2 regions of the Arsenophonus endosymbiont of Crataerina pallida genome follow, and region 2 is predicted to be linked to the other one. Evidence: riboswitches for the same ligand, from Rfam matches in the RefSeq annotation. Region 2 holds a riboswitch; the other holds the start of a gene.

Region 1 (9,030 bases), 1.3 Mb from region 2:
GGAGGCGTGGGAAATACGTCTTAACCCCATTTTACTGATTGAAAATGGTGAAATTTTTATCAATCAAGTTATTCCACATGAGTTAGCCCATTTATTGGTATATCACTGTTTTGGCAAAACAGCTCCTCATGGTAAAGAATGGAAATGGATGATGGCAATAATCCTTGATGCTCCACCACAGAGAACACATCAGTTTGCATTAACCTCAATTCATAAGCAGACTTTTCATTACCATTACCATTACCATTACCATTACCATTACCATTACCATTACCATTGCAAGTGCGACCTATCCCATCAATTAACCCTGCGGCGGCACAACAAAATCCAACTCGGGAAAAGGGAGTATATTTGCAAAAAATGTGGTCAATATCTTGTTTGGCAAAATCAATAGGAGAGCGAATCACTCTCCTTTGTTGATCAAGCTAAATCAGTCATAATCATCTTAGCAATTTCAAAGTAAATAATTAATCCTGTGCCATCAATAAAAGTTGCAATAAAGGGAGCAGAAACAATCGCAGGATCAATATTCAATCGTTTCAGTACCATTGGAATAATCGAAGAAACAATCGCACTCCACACAGTAATTGCCATCATAGTCAAACCGACAACCAGGGTAACTTGATAGCCTACGTCCAAGATCCAGGCACGAAATATGCCAACACAACCTATCGTTAGTGCCACTAAAAATGATGTAGATATCTCTTTTTTAAGCACAGCACCTAAATTACGTAAACTGACTTCCCCTAATGCCATTGCTCGCACTAAAGTAGAAGTTATCTGAGTACCACTATTACCGCCGGTGCCAATTAATAAAGGAATAAAGAAAGCTAATGAAATGGCAGATTCCAACTGATCAGAAAAAGCTTTCAATACTGTGCCTGTATAAGCTTCAGCCACAAATAGCATCAATAATCAAACAACACGTTTACGCCATAATGTTATTGGGCTGGTTGACATATAAGGCACTTCTAAAGGTAGCGTGGCGCCTTGTAGATGTGCATCTTGGGTATTCTCATCCTCAATTAATTCAGTGATGTCTTGAGCACGTAATACCCCTTTTAGTTTAGAAAACTCCACAACCGGAATAGAATCAACATCACAATGATTGAGAAGAGCAAACACTTCTTCTCGTGATTGATCTGGTGAAACAGAAAAAAAATCACATTGCATAATATCTGATACAAATAATTCATCTGATGAGGTTAATAATGTTTTCATTAATAACAAACCATTCAGATATTTATTTTTATCAATTACATAAAGATAAGTCGGGATTCGATCGCCGGTAATTATATTAGCCAGATTATTTTTAATAGCAGCAACAGAATCATTCATAGAAACTGCAATATAAGATTGGCTCATATATGCACTAACTTTCACTTCATCAAATTTATTATGATGTTGCTCATTGAAATTTTCTGTAGGACTATTGGCCGGACACACCACATTGGGAGCCGTTTTTTGTAGGGATGTTAACTTCATTTTCGAAACCCTATCACTGTTATAAACTGCAAACAGTTCTCAATATAAGGGCAAAACTAGATGCGAGAATATTAAGCTATCTCAACGTCTCAGTTTTAGCACTATACAACGTATCCTGAAAATAGCAGGAAGTTACATGGGGATACACCTTGACTCGATATATCCTGTCCTGATCTTGGGCGTCTCTCGACGTCGTCAGATCAGCAACCTATGTTTGTATAGGAGCCTCGCCTAACGAGATACTGCACCGTGCTTAATATTAAAAAATAATATTAACTCGGGCGGATTATAATGAAGATAAATAGCTTTTCCAATTATAGCATTACATATGGTTTAGCTTTTGTTTAAGTTGATAAATAATAAAATCAATCGGCAGAGTTAATAAACAAAAATAATATTTAAAATCGTAAGTTATTTAATTAAAAAAGCAAATTTTCATCAAATGCCAGACGATCTATTTTTATCGTTTTTGCTTCATTAATAACTTGCTCTGCTATTTTACCGTCTAACGTTCGGCAAATCCGTTTTTCCAATGCCCGAGCGGCAGCTATTTCACCAAGTTGACGATACTCATCAAAATTAATGCTATTAAACATAGTAATATCAATAGCTTCATCAAATTGTTGCTGTTTTTCAAAAGAGAGAGAATCTCGTACTTCGGCAATAGAAGAACGTAATAATTGTTTATTTTCGCCATTTAGTTTTAATTGTTGATCACAGCCCAATAACAAAAAATTGATGAAGAAAATTAATAGATTAAATCTCATATATAACGCCCTTCTCTCTGTTTTAATTATCAGCATAGCAAAATCAAAACCAATAAACTTAAATATGATGAAAATTTAAATAGAATAATTGTAAAAAAAATTTTCATACTGCTGGTAAAAAATTAACAGCCATACTTGATTGCTTATCAATTGTTACCGAATAAAATAAACTTTAATTATAATCAAGTGACTTTATTCATCAACTAGTCATAAATTAAAAATAATTTTCTTAATATAATGTTACTTTTCAACATAATTGAAAGAGCCAATATTGGCTCTTTCAGTATTACTTTTATTTTATGGTAATTTAACACCTTCAAGAGAAATAATAAGTTCAGCTTGTTGCGATTTTGGCCCAAGATCTTTTTTAAAGTTAAAATCTTTCAATTTAATTTTTCCCGTTGCCTCAAAGCCAACACGATAGCCACCCCATGGATCGTCACCTTTACCCATTAAGATAGCATTAAGGACTATAGGTTTTGTTACACCATTTAACGTCAGCTGCCCTTCGATATGATAAGCCCCCTTGACTTGACTGACCTTAGTTGAAATAAAAGTTGCCTCTGGATATTTTTTTACATTAAAAAAATCTGCACTGCGCAAATGCTTATCACGTTCAGCATGATTAGTATCAATACTTGCAGTATTAATTACCACCTTAACCTGATCATTTTGTGGATTCTTTTCATCAAACGTAAAATTACCGGCAAAATTCTTAAAACTACCATAAACCCAACTGTAACCTAAGTGTTGAATGCGAAACTGGACAAAAGCGTGTTGACCTTCATTATCAATTTTATAATTAGCAGCTATTGCTGAATTAACGCTCGATAGCAAAATTGTGGTTACTAAAGCCAAAAAAAATTTTTTCAACATAACTATCTCCAACAAGTTATTTTCTTGAATGAATTCCAAGCATGCGTTTTAAGGTCACATCACCATCAATAAGATGATGTTTTAATGCTGCAATCGCATGAAGAATAGAAAGAATAATAAGTGTCCAAGCCAAATAAAGATGTATAACACCTGCATTATCCGCCTGCATTATCCGCCTACATTCCCTCATCTGACCATATTGCCGGGATGTCAAAATAACCAAATATTGAAATAGGCTGACCATCGGCAGTAGAAATTAAATAACCACTAAATAATATGCCAAATAAAAGTAAATAAAGGGAAAATTGGACAAGAGTAGAATTTATTTTTACTAAATTGCTATAACTATCTAATGGCTTAGGTGGCGGTGAAATAAATCGCCATAGAACACGAAATACCATCAGCAAAAATAAAACAAAACCGATGCTCTTATGAATTTCTGGCGCTTTGTGATACCAAGCGTCATAATAATTTAAAGATACCATCCAAAGCCCCAACGCAAACATTCCATAAACAGTAAGCGCAACCAACCAGTGAATTAAAATTGATATATGCCCAAACTGGGTTGAGGTATTCTTCCAAAGCATATCAATATTCCTTTCGTTAAAGATTTAGAATAATAATAGTCAATTTTGATGCAATATTAATAATAAATGAATTTTTGTGTGATTAATTGCCAAACAAGAAGAAATAATTTGTTATAGATCATCAAAAAAAATTATTATGTTACTCTGTGAAATAATTTCATCATTGAGATCAAAACAAAAATAACATTTGAAAATAAATCTTTATAATATATTTTATTTTACTATTTTCTTTGCAAAAGAGATCTGTTTAATCGTGATTATTCGCATTTTATCAGAGTAAAATTTTATTGGTAAAATATAATTTAATAGTATTAACTACATTGTTACCAATAGTAACAGCATATAAATTACCGTAGTTGGTTAAAAATATTACATTATTGTTCAATATTAAAGTCAATAACCTTTAAAAAATTAACATTAGATTAACTTAGTTATCTAAAATAAGTAACTATGTTAGCTCGGGTAATAGTAATAAAAATGAATGATCTAAATTAGAAAATAGTATCCTCTATAATAGAGGATACTAAGAAACGAAGGGTAAATAATAGGCACACAAAACTAATTATTAATTTTTCTCTATGATAGCACTTGCTCTTACGTAATTTTGTCCTCCCGCAGAAGTTATTTTCACAATAGTGGAATCTTTCTCTTTTGCTTTATTCTCTAAATTTTCAATGGCCTCATTAAGACTAATTGCTGAGGCAGTAATAACTTCTTGAGCGAAAACACCAAATGAAACTACAGAAAGAAAAACCACTATTATGAGATTTTTCATTTTCATCATAAACTATCTCCTAAAATTAACATTTGAGACTAATTTAGAACCAAAATACAACAAAAATAAATACGATATATTTATAAAACATGCACTACGAAATTTTTTAAAATAATTATTTATCTGGTGGAATTAATTATTTATAAAAATCGATCAAATAAATAACCTATTAATTTTATCTAAAAAGAATATTAGAGATATAAAAAATAAAGTCAATTTTAAATTATAATTAAAGTTTCATTATTGATACTTTATAGCAAAATATTGTCCAACAAATAATGTAAAAAATAGAAATATATTTTATTGTAAAGAAAAGAAAACAAAATAAAAAAACATTGAAAAAATAACTTTCATATTTATCCTTTCGTCAATTTATACATAATAAACTTTATTTTAATTCCAAATAAAAAATTATTATAATCCAAACAGAGCATATAAAATAATTTATTAAAAATAGCAGGAAATATATATAAAATGGCAATATTATTTAATGGAAAAGATAATTTATCACCATATTAACAATTCATTTTTATTGTTTATTTACTTAACAAATTACACTAATTAGCTATAATTTTTGCGACTGATCATAAATATATATATTTTTATTGTCTTTATATGAAACAAAAACATAAAATATTTACAACAAATTAAATTACTTAAAATCAACAAAAACAAAACAAGAGAAGAGGATGAGTAGCATGAAAATAAGGCGTATTGCATTGTTAATGTTAGTATTTCCCGTAACTAATATTGCCAACGCAGCTGAAATATATAATCAAGATGGAAATAAGCTAGATCTTTACGGAAAAATTGATGTGAGAAATCATATTGGTAAAGGTAAAAGTGGCGGAGATGATTCAAGAGTTCGGGTTGGAATTAAAGGCAGCACCGAAATTTCCGATAACCTTACTGGATTTGGTCAATTTGAATGGGAAACAATGGTTAATAAAACAGAGGATAACCATATCGATAAAAATCGATTAGCCTACGTTGGAATTAATCATAAATATTTAGGTTCTATTGATTACGGCCATAATTATGGCGTGCTATATCATATTGACGGCTGGATTGATGTCCTGCCTATATTTTGGGATGATGGCATATCAATGCCGGATAATTATATGAACGGTAGAAATAGAAATTTACTTACCTATCGCAACAATAATTTATTTGGCTATATTGATGGATTAAACATTGCATTACAATATCAAGGAAAAAATACGGATAATAATAAATCAGGTGTAAGTACAGCCAAGCAAAATAACGGTGACGGCTACGGTCTATCAGTGATTTATAATACTGATTTTGGACTAAGTTTTGGCGGCAGTTATAGAAATTCACATAATGTCAATAATGACACGGTTAATTACTATGCCAATGGCAAACGCGCAGAAACTTGGAGTATTGGTGCAAAATATAATGCCAATAACGTCTATCTGGCATCAACTTATATTGAAACACGTAATACGACACCTTTTGGCTCGACAAATACCAACATTGCACCTAAAACAGAAACTTTTGAAATTGTCGTTCAATATACATTTGATTATGGATTGAAACCATCATTAGCTTATATTCAGGCTCAAGGGAAAGGTCTTGGAGAATATGGAAATAATTACTTAAATAAATTCATATCACTAGGCTCATTCTACTATTTTAATAAAAATTTTGCTGCACTGTTAGATTATAAAATTAATTTATTAAATAAGAATAAATTTACTGAAAATTACGGCATTAGCACTGATAACGTTTTAGGTATAGGCTTAGTCTATTATTTTTAATTATATTTAATATATGATCCCAGATAAAAAAATAACTAGCCCTAAGCTTATCTAGTAGCAGTTTGATTTTATAAAACAAAAAAGTTAATCAATTGTTATCAACACTAGTCACTATCAACAAAGACTCTTTAATTTATTAATATAACCAGATACAAAAATAGAGGCCGCTCTTATAGCCAGCCTCTATTTTAATTGATATCTATTATGACAAATTTAATTTACTTTAGGCATAATTTTGTTAGGTGCTTTTTTTGCTCCAGATTTAATATGAGCAGCTTTCTTCGCTTTTACTTTACCTGCATGAGATATTTGTTTGGTTTTGACTTGTTGCTGTCCAACATTGGTTTGACTAGTTGTATTCATTGGAGTAGAAGCAGCCATACTACCAAATGAAATTAATGCTATCGATAAAAGTGCATATTTTACAAATTTCATTATAACTACCTTCAAGTTGATTTAGATACGTTATCATTATAATAAATTAAAAATAAATTACTGTTATGAATATTTATTTTATCCATAAAATTTATTAGCAGTGTTAGTTAATATTTAGAAGATGTAGGCTTTGAAAAAAACTGTAAATATAAGAAAACATAGAAACCATTTTTAGGGGAAATCTAGTCAAAATTGATAATTATCATTATATAATAAAAATGCTTTTTTAATAACCAATCTACTAAATGACAACCTGGTATTAAGCAAATTGAATACAGCCAATCTATCTCTATTGATTATAAAAAAACCCCACTCAATGAATATTCAATTGTTAGGGGCTTAATTTATAAAATATAATTACGTTATATCAAACCGTTAATGATTGGTAACCATTAACGACTCTAACTCCTATATTTTTCAACCAATGCACGAGCAATAGCTTCTGTTTCAGCATCTGCATTACCACTTATATCAGCTGGTCGAAAGTGAAGCTGAAATGCACTAATGGTTCTGCGTGTTTCCTCATCAAGTTCACCTGATTGTGGAATTTTATCATAACCATATTTCTGCAAATATTTTTGAACAACTGACACACTAGCCGGCGCATAAGCTGATCGCCCTGCCAGATATTTCTTAACCGTCATTTCATCCGGCCAAGCTCCAATACCAAGCTCAGCTAAACGTTTCCACGGGAAAAGTTTACCTGGGTCATACTTTCTCAATGGAGCAATATCACTATGGGCTAAGACATTATCGGGAGTTATATTATATCGTTTTATGATATCTTTAGCTAAAACAATGATAGCGGAAATTTGCTGTTCATTAAAAGGATACCAAACCTTATCGCCAAGCATATCTTCAGTAAACCCTTTATTGACTATTTCGACGCCAATAGAGCTATCATTAAGATTAAGCCTCCCGTTCCAATTACTTAATCCTGCATGCCATGCTCTTTTATCCTCCGGAACAAAGTTATATATAACGGGTTTATCATTTTTTATTTTCGGAATTGACGGAATAAGATAATGGGCACTTACTTTAGCTTGAGTTAAAATTTGCAATGAGCGAGCATCATTTACTGCAGTATAATGAAATATTAAAAATTTCACTCGATCATCTTGGCTTATCGATGAAAAAGATTTATCGATATAATAATTGCCTCTATCAACGATAGGGGTTTTAGACGAACAACCCACTATCATTAGCACCAATAACATCATAAACAACTTTCGCATATCATCTCCATATAAGTGTTTGATACCTACCCTTACAAAAGTATTACTTGTCATACACTCTACTTCATGCACCTAAATAATTTAGGTCAAAACTTTTGGCTATACGCTTAGTTTTCATTACCAGCTAATTTGTATCTCCATTTTTATAATTTAAAAGAATAAACTATTTATAATGTCTCATCTCATTTACATAATTTATTTTTTTTATTATCACAATAAATAATAGCAATAATCTTAATCAACAAAGCGTTGCAACATCACAATTATATATAATCAATAATAAATTCACAATTGATTGTAATTGTTAATTTTTTTAATGGATTGTAGCTTTATTAATTCAATATTTTTGTGGTTAATCGATATTTTGACCGTAATTTTATAAAATTATTAATTAATAGTAGAACAGCAGCTTTCATCAATTATTTACAATTTTAAGTCAACCACATTATCAAATAGTAAGAGATAGCTCTTAAAAAACATTTTTGCAACAGTATCTATTGAAAAAGAATTTAGTATAAATTTTATACTTGATTATCATACCCATATCATTTCAAGTCATACAGTTTTTGATAAATAATAACTATCGCTATTTTATTAAAAAATCGTTCTAAAAAAGTAATAAAGAGGCTATTGAGTTAGTTTAATTAACATTTATATTCATTTTTATGCTTTGTTATATAACTGTCATTTTTTATACTCATCAGACCGATGCTGGCGTTCATGGCCTAATTAACAATAGTGGGAATTTTTTCTTTATAAAATTAGCTAGTTGGTAGGTTTAATATGTTGGTGTTAGCAATAAAAGTGAGCTCTAACTTAATTTTCTTTTAATAACCAATGATTATTTTCATTAAATAATCCATACTAACAAAAATAAAAAAAATATAACAAGATTAATAATATTTAATTATATTAAGCTATAAGCTTTATCAAAGACCGAATCATTATAGGGCTGTTGACCATTTTCATAAAATATTATAGCTTTTACTAAACTAATTAATGTTGCTTTATCTTTTATATTAACAACTGCCTTAGGTGATAAATTCATACTATTGAATACGCTTTTAATATATGAATTAGTGTTATTTT
Region 2 (9,030 bases):
GCTGCTTAGAAATTTGCTGCTGAACCTGCATAAAACGGTGGTAACGCGCCTCCTTTACTTCTTCTGGAACTTGATCTGGTAACTCATTGGCCTGCGCACCATCAACTGGACTGTATTTAAAACAACCGACTCGATCTAAACGAGCCTGCTGAAGAAAATCAAGTAATAACTCGAAATCCGCTTCAGTCTCCCCCGGAAAGCCAACAATAAAAGTTGAACGCAAGGTTAATGCGGGACAAATTTCACGCCAGCGGCGAATACGCTCTAGCGTTTTTTCTACTGCTCCGGGCCGTTTCATTCGTTTTAAAACTGTCGGACTAGCATGCTGAAGGGGAATATCTAAGTAAGGTAAAATTTTACCCTGCGCCATTAATGGGATCACTTCATCAACATGAGGATAAGGATAAACATAATGCAACCGGATCCAAATTCCTAAAGCCGCAAGCTGTTCACACAAACTTACCATGCTAGTTTTAACTGGCTGGCCATCCCAAAAACCTACTCGATGCTTAGTATCAACGCCATAAGCTGAAGTATCCTGTGAAATAATAAGTAACTCTTTCACACCTGCGGCAACTAAGCGTTTAGCTTCACTCAAAACCTCACCAATAGGCCGACTATTTAAATCACCACGCATCGATGGAATAATACAAAATGTACATCGATGATTGCAGCCTTCAGAAATTTTCAAATAAGCATAATGTTTAGGAGTTAACTTGATCCCTTGCTGCGGCACTAAACTAAAAAAAGGGTTATGCTGAGGTTTCGGAACATAATGATGAACATGGGCTAACACCTGTTCATAACTATGCGGACCGGTGATGGCTAATACTTTCGGATGTACTTCACGAATTTGATCTTCTTTAGCTCCCAGACAGCCGGTTACGATCACTTTACCATTTTCATTTAATGCTTCACCAATAGCTTCCAATGATTCTTGTACTGCGCTATCGATAAAACCACAGGTATTAACAATAACCAGATCAGCATCATCATAACTAGCTACAATTTGATAACCATCCGTGCGCAATTCAGTCAAAATTCTTTCAGAATCGACCAAATTTTTCGGGCAGCCTAATGATAAAAATCCTATTGTTGGGACACGTTGTTCATTGCTCATAAAGGATAGGATCTATGTTGTAATATTAATTGAATAAAAAAGTTATTTTAACATTGAAAAAACTAAATTGTACAATTAGCTTTGCGATGCACATAAATAGGCATCACAAACTGTCATATTGATTATTAATAATAAAATTTTAACCAAAATGATTGATAAATGCAGATAAAATAAAGCAACAGCCAATAAATAAAAAATTTTTTATACTAATTTTGATTAACATCATTATTTAATTATTTTATTAATTTATATTGATAAAAATACATCACATAACAAACTGCGTTTTAGAAAGTGCAAAAATGGAAAATAACAATCGGCTTTGGCCGCATATAAGACGAACAACCCATCTAATGATGTTTTGCCATCGCTCATGTTTCAGTTTTGAACGTTTCTGCACCCACAGGTGATCCTTTTCGACATCCATGCTGCTGTTCTTACTGTATGGATCGTCATTCCCCCAAAATAGTCATGCTATTGATTTAAACAAATCATGTCTATTGCATTAACTATTCATACTTGTCAGTCAGCGCATTTAGATTAATTAATCTAACAAAATGACTTATTGCTTTAAGCTAAATTAAATTCAGCTTAATTCAATTGTAAATAAGAAATACACCAAAATAGATGTTCATCCATTTTGGCAGCAATTCTATTGTCTGAATTTATAGGAAATAAAATGGAACAATATAAACTAGCCACCAGTTTTGATATCAGTGACTATATTGATAGCCAGCGTAACTTTGTTAATATCTTTGATACTGACTTTACTGATGTTGCTGCGATTATCATCTCGCTAGAAGATATTCAACAAGGTGGACTCGATACCATTAAACAAAATAGTTTTGATCAGCCTATCTTTGCGCTAATTAATCACAATCAAGTTATTCCGGCTGATACCCTTTCTTGCCTGGCTGGTGTTATTGATCTTAACAAAGACAATAGCCAGTTATATGCTAAGCAATTAGAAACTGCGGCACAAAAATATGAGCAAAGTTTGCTTTCACCTTTCTTTGGTAAACTAAAAAAATATGTCGAACAAGGCTATACCGCTTTCGATTGCCCAGGCCATCAAGGAGGAGCATTCTTTCGGCGTCATCCATTAGGTAATTTATTCGTTAACTATTTTGGCGAAAATTTATTTCGTTCAGATCTCTGTAATGCTGACGTTTCGATGGGCGACCTATTGTTCCATGAAGGTGTACCCTGTAATGCCCAACAATATGCAGCAAAAGTGTTTAATGCCGATAAAACCTACTTTGTTTTAAACGGCACCTCTTCTGCCAACAAAGTGGTATTAAATGCCCTGCTAGCACCTGGGGATTTAGTGTTATTTGATCGCAACAACCATAAATCTAATCACCATGGTGCGCTGATCCAGGCAGGTGCAACACCAATCTATTTAGAAACCGCCCGCAATCCATTTGGCTTTATCGGGGGCATCGATGCTCACTGCTTTAATGAAGATTATTTGCTTGAGCTAATCAAAAAAACTTCACCTGAGCATGCCGCGCAAAAACGTCCATTTCGCCTGGCGGTGATCCAACTTGGAACTTATGACGGAACAATTTACAATGCACGCCAAATTGTCGATAAAATCAGCCATCTTTGTGACTATATTTTATTTGATTCTACCTGGGTTGGTTATGAACAATTTATTCCAATGATGAAGGACTGTTCACCATTACTGTTGGAACTCAATGAAAATGATCCTGGTATTTTGGTCACTCAATCGGTTCACAAACAACAAGCGGGTTTCTCACAAACTTCTCAAATCCATAAAAAAGACAGTCATATCAAAGGGCAACAACGTTATGTCAATCATAAACGCTTAAATAACGCCTTTATGATGCACGCTTCCACCAGCCCGTTCTACCCGCTATTTGCCGCTTTAGATGTTAATGCCAAAATGCATGCCGGTGAAAGTGGCAAACGGCTATGGATGGATTGCGTAAAAACAGGTATCGAAACGCGCAAATTATTATTAAGTTGCTGTAAATTTATTCGCCCATTTATTCCTGAATTGGTCGATAACCGTTCCTGGGCTGACTATGACACCGATGAAATCGCTAATGACTTACGCTTCTTTAAATTTACCCCAGGGGAACGCTGGCACTCCTTTGATGGTTACGCCGAAAATCAGTACTTTGTTGATCCGTGTAAATTGATGTTAACAACACCCGGCATTAATAGCCAAACCGGCAATTACGAAAGCTTTGGGGTACCAGCAATGATCCTGGCAAACTACCTACGTGAACAGGGTATTATTCCTGAAAAATGCGATCTAAACTCAATTCTATTTCTGCTAACACCGGCAGAATCGATGGCAAAAATGCAACATCTGGTGGCCCAAATTGCTCATTTTGAACAATTACTCGAAATCGACGCACCGTTAGCCGACGTTTTACCGACCCTCTACCGCAGCAACCAACAACGCTATCAGCACTATACCATTCGTCAGCTATGCCAAGAGATGCATGATTTATATGCCAAATTGAACGTCAAACAGCTACAAAAAGAGATGTTTCGTCAATCGCATTCTCCGGCCGTCAAAATGTTGCCGCAAGCAGCCAATATCCAATTTGTCCGCGGCCAGGTCGAATTGATTGCACTTGAAAACATCGGCGGTCGGATTGCTGCCGAAGGCGCACTGCCTTATCCACCAGGCGTACTGTGTGTTGTACCAGGAGAAGTCTGGGGCGGTGCAGTACAAAACTATTTTCTAGCGCTAGAAGAAGGAATTAATCAATTCCCAGGTTTTTCACCTGAATTACAAGGCGTATATATGCAAACCGATGCTGATGGCCGCATGCGTGCTTATGGCTATGCCATTAAATAGTCGTGCATAACTACACAATAAGTAAATCTTTACCGATTGAATAGCTAAGATTTCTTATGAGTTAAGAGAGAAAAAAATGCAGGTATCTAAAAATAAAATGAGTGTGCTACAGCTAACCATATTGACTACAGTCAATATGATGGGCTCAGGTATCATTATGTTACCGACAAAATTAGCGGAAGTTGGCACCATATCGATCCTTTCATGGATCGTTACCGCAGTCGGCTCGATGGCACTGGCTTACGCTTTTTCGAAGTGTGGCATGTACAGCCGTCGCAGCGGTGGAATGGGCGGTTACGCTGAATATACCTTTGGTAAATCTGGCAACTTTATGGCTAACTACACCTATGGGATCTCACTCTTAATTGCCAACGTAGCGATTGCTATCTCTGCTGTTGGTTATGGTGCGGAACTACTAGGGACAAACTTAACGCCATTGGCCATCTGTATCGCCACCATCGCGGTATTATGGATCTGTACCGTTGCTAATTTTGGCGGTGCGCACATCACTGGCCAAATAAGTAGTATTACTGTCTGGGGAGTTATTATTCCAGTTATGGGGATCTCCATTATTGGCTGGTACTGGTTCAAAGCCGATCTCTACATCAATTCCTGGAATCCACATAACTTTCCATTTTTTCAGGCTGTTGGCTCCTCAATTGCCATGACACTGTGGGCATTTCTCGGTATGGAATCGGCTTGTGCAAATAGTGAAGCCGTTGATAACCCAGAGAAAAATGTCCCTATTGCAGTATTAGGTGGCACACTAGGTGCAGCAGTCATCTATATCATATCCACCAATGTTATCGCCGGTATTGTGTGCCCAATTTAGATTTAGCGAACTCAACGGCTCCCTTTGGCTTAGCCTTCGCACAAATATTTAATCCGACTGTCGGTAAAGTCATCATGGCGCTAATGATTATGTCATGTTGTGGTTCTCTGCTGGGTTGGCAGTTTACTATTGCGCAAGTATTCAAATCATCATCAGATGCAGGCTACTTTCCGAAAGTATTCTCCGCTGTTAATAAAGCAGAAGCGCCGGTTAAAGGTATGCTAACTATTGTCATTATTCAATCTGGCTTAGCGCTGATGACCATTAGCCCATCATTAAACAAACAATTTAATGTATTAGTTAACCTAGCAGTTGTAACCAATATCATCCCTTATATTCTTTCTATGGCCACCATGATCATCTTACAAAAAGTGGCTAATGTTGATCCACAGAAAGCCAAAATGGGTAATATTGTTGCTTTTATTGGCGCCGCCTATAGTTTCTATGCCTTGTATTCATCTGGGGAAGATGCCGTTATGTGGGGTGCCCTTGCGACATTCCTAGGCTGGACACTTTATGGTTTCGTTTCACCACGCTTCGAACTGGAAAACAATCAAAACATCAATAGCAAATAATAGGTTAATATAATTGACTCACACCCTCCTCATCGCCACGCGATGAGGAAGCTAATATGATTACAATAATCACCCGGTTATTCAGACTAAATCATAATATCGATCATTAACTGATATTAATAACTCAATCACCAACTTGTCAGATATACTTAATATATTATTAATTCCTATAAACCATTAGATTTGATGCTATGAAAAAATTAACGATAGTTATCATGTTATTTATCAGTAAATTAGTATTGGCCGATAGCCATAATATCGAACAATCGTTAGAACAGTGTTTAGCGAAACCAACAACCGTATCAACCCTTGATAGCATTGATTGCTACCAAAACGCGTTAAAGTTATGGGATAACGAATTGAATAAGCAATACCAATTATTAATCACCGATAAAAAGTTAAGCCCACAATTCAAAGTGGCATTGAAAAAATCGCAATTGGCATGGATAAAATATCGTGATCTCAACTTAGAAGCGATTAACCACTTTTACGATAATCAGCAAGGAACTTATTGGGGAATAGCTGTGATGGTCAACAAAATTGAGTTAACTAAAAATAAAGCGCTGGAATTAACTAAATTAAGAACCAGCACTGAAATAGCTAATTAATAACTATTGGTTAATAAAAATAAATTTAGTTATGTCTGTCATTAAATCGCTAACGACAGACATAACTAGCAATTACCATAAGGGTTAACAGAGGATCCTGCCGCAATAAGGATAAAATTTAAAAACTATAAGTCATCCCTATCCCAATAACATTATCACGAGCTAATTCTAATTCGTTACCTAGTTGGCTATTTCTCAATAGATTAACTTTATAAGCAGCGTAGGCTTTAAAATTATCGTTAAAATTATAATTAGTAAAAATATTAAGATAATTAACGACATCTACTGCTTTATCAGCACGTGAATAAAAATAAGCCACTCCAGGCTCTAGACCTGATGCAAAAGTATAGGAAGTTAGCAACTCAATGGTACTAACTTTACCAAAGATCACCACATTATCATCGACTTCGTGGGAATGAATATTGCGGCTTTCGGAATATAAACCAGCAAATTTGACCGGTTCAGCGTCATAATTGAAACCAACCGCCCATATTTCGGCAGATTTACCTGGCCGGATCTGCTGCTGTTGAGTTCTTTTCGAATGAAAATAGGCCATGGTAGCTTGCAGATTATCGCTGAAGTTATAACTAACACTGGCTCCCCAACCCTCACCATTCTGATGCTGAACCTCATCATTATTGCTGTTTTTTCCTTGATACTGCAAAGCAAAATTGAGACCTTTAACTAAATTAAAAAAATCAGTTTGCCGATAAGTCAGCAAATTACTCGCCTCTTTAGTGGTTGAAATATCACTATCAGAAAAGAAATCACCTTCAAAAAACGGTAATCCATCAGTATAAGAAGCAACATCAAAAATAACACCATAATTACGACCAAAATCGATATGGTGAGTATCATATTTTAATCCGGCAAACGCCAAATTATTCTTTGACTCGTTACTCTTATCCCCTTCTCCGCCATGTAGTTCGGTTTCATGCTCAAATTTGGCAAAACCACTAGCAGAATCGGTAAGCTGACTCTCTAATTCTAAACCCAGTTTTACTTTAATCTCATTACCATCTTGATCCTGATCTTTAGAGCTCATTAGTTTAGATTCAATCTCACCATTAACCGCGATTCGACTACCTTGCTTATCATAAATATCTACTGCCATAGCCCCGGGAATATAAAAACAGAAAAAAATTAAACTGGCTGATTTATTTTTACGAAAAGAAAACATAATACTTATCTCAATACAGATAAAAAAAATTGATGAATAGAACACCATGCCAATATTTCAAATAGGCATTGTCTAATTAGTGATTATTGATAATCACTGCATGTCATTTGAAAACAAATAAAATAATCGATTAATTTATCGGTATAGGAGAAAGAAGAGAGATATAAATAAATCTAGCTAAGAAAATACTTTGCCCAATGAATGTCAAAAATAAAAACATATAGATTACCCTATAATAAATCTCATCTATAGGGGCGACCAGATGAAAGAGCATAGAACACTATCCCAATCGTCTTAGTTTTAGCACTATACAACGTATCCTATGAAAGGAAGTTACTTTGAGGCAAACCTTAATCCGATCTGCCTTGTCCTAACCTTGGGCGTCTCTCGACGTCGTGAGATCAGCAACTTGTGTTTGTATAGGAGCCTCGCCTAACGAGATATAACACTTTCGAATGAGCGCGTATTATATGCGCAAAAAATTGGGAAAAAATATCACATTGATAGTTTGTTTATGTTTTATTTAATTATGTTATCTATTTTATGATAAAACCTAACAACAAACAGTACTCATCATTTAATGATAACCAAACCACTCCTTTAATCCTGAGCTTAAAATCGCAGATATGGTAAAATAACTATAATCTGCACGGTAATATAACATTAATGAATGAATATTATTAACTTCATTTTTGTCTACTTTTATCTCTTTTAATTTTTTTGCCAAAATAGAATTAATTGCCATATGGTCAGGAATATAAGTAATACCTAATCCTTTTTCAGCCAATTTTACACACGAATAATAATCCGTGGTTAACATCATTTCTGAATAAGGCAAAAAATGATATCGCTCATCATCGACTTTACCTTGTAATGAAGGATAAATGACTGTTTCTGAAGATAAACTATTTTCGGTTCTTCTCTCGTCAACGGATGGGCTGGATCAGCGACTAACATCATTTGAATATCACCAACCACTTGGGCATTAATGTTGTTATATATCTCAACACATTGTAAGCCTAAAACAAAATCTGCTTTATTACTATTAAGGGTAAATTCAACATCAAATAAATCTGCATGCACAATATATATTTCAACAGCAGGAAATTCGCTCTTTAATTTTAATATTACATCAGCAATCGCTTCTTCTGGAATCAGCTGATTAAATGCTAATCTAATGACCGCTGGCTCTTTATGATTATTTAAAGCAAAAGAAAACTTTTCTAGTTTTTGCAAAGATAACAAAAACATTTTAACCTTTGGTAATAAAATTTTACCATTACTATTTATATCCAATACAGAACCATTCGAGCGTTTATCAAATAACGTATATCCTAATATAAACTCGAATTCATTTATCCAACGACTGATTGTTGTTTTAGACTTATTTAATAGTATCCCAGCCTGTAAAAAATTACCTGATTCAGCAGCGGCGACAAACGCCATCAGCATTTTATTTTCTAATTGTGGTAAAAATTTTTTCATTACTGCTCCGCTGTATGTTTTATAGAATAGTTATGTAACTAAAATTAATTTCTAACAATTTATAATCAAATATTATGATAATCTGACATTAGCAAATATTTTTCTGAAATTAAATTTTCAATAATATTTAATATATATAACTTAAATCGAGCTTGGCGCGGGTAAAGTGAGGATTTATTGTTATTGCCTGTGATAAATAATGTATAGCAGATTGAAGTTCTCGATTTTTATATGACAACAAACCCTGCATAAAATAAATTAAACTCTTATCATGATAATTATTTTTTATTAATTGATTTAAATGATTTTCAACTTGTTGCCAATCTTTTTTATTAATAGCAATAAAAATATTAGTAACATAATTCTTATTTTTTATTTTATTCACTTGTATATT

The links. Region 2 has a riboswitch for magnesium ahead of AACL31_RS00685 (porin). Riboswitches for the same ligand answer to the same signal wherever they lie in the genome.
Region 1: linked by a shared signal. The riboswitch ahead of AACL31_RS14605 (magnesium transporter) and the one ahead of AACL31_RS00685 (porin) in region 2 are both predicted to bind magnesium.

Annotation. Positions count from the first base shown of each region.
Region 1 covers NZ_OZ026540.1:2,723,598-2,732,627, forward strand. Annotated here, with positions in the region: gene AACL31_RS14600 (SprT family zinc-dependent metalloprotease) at 1-394, shown strand, start outside; partial or broken gene AACL31_RS14605 (magnesium transporter) at 421-1,485, opposite strand; M-box (ykoK) riboswitch at 1,559-1,731, opposite strand; gene AACL31_RS14610 (DUF6694 family lipoprotein) at 1,905-2,252, opposite strand; gene AACL31_RS14615 (YceI family protein) at 2,550-3,128, opposite strand; partial or broken gene AACL31_RS14620 (cytochrome b) at 3,145-3,715, opposite strand; gene AACL31_RS14625 (hypothetical protein) at 4,281-4,499, opposite strand; gene AACL31_RS14630 (porin) at 5,189-6,271, shown strand; gene AACL31_RS14635 (hypothetical protein) at 6,485-6,706, opposite strand; gene AACL31_RS14640 (N-acetylmuramoyl-L-alanine amidase) at 7,108-7,941, opposite strand; gene AACL31_RS14645 (structural protein) at 8,849-9,030, opposite strand, start outside.
Region 2 covers NZ_OZ026540.1:119,451-128,480, forward strand. Annotated here, with positions in the region: partial or broken gene rimO (30S ribosomal protein S12 methylthiotransferase RimO) at 1-1,120, opposite strand, end outside; gene speFL (leader peptide SpeFL) at 1,420-1,527, shown strand; gene speF (ornithine decarboxylase SpeF) at 1,797-3,956, shown strand; partial or broken gene potE (putrescine-ornithine antiporter) at 4,033-5,363, shown strand; gene AACL31_RS00680 (lysozyme inhibitor LprI family protein) at 5,555-5,971, shown strand; gene AACL31_RS00685 (porin) at 6,090-7,085, opposite strand; M-box (ykoK) riboswitch at 7,429-7,598, opposite strand; gene AACL31_RS00690 (hypothetical protein) at 7,729-7,938, opposite strand; gene AACL31_RS00695 (LysR family transcriptional regulator) at 7,971-8,636, opposite strand; gene AACL31_RS00700 (hypothetical protein) at 8,764-9,030, opposite strand, start outside.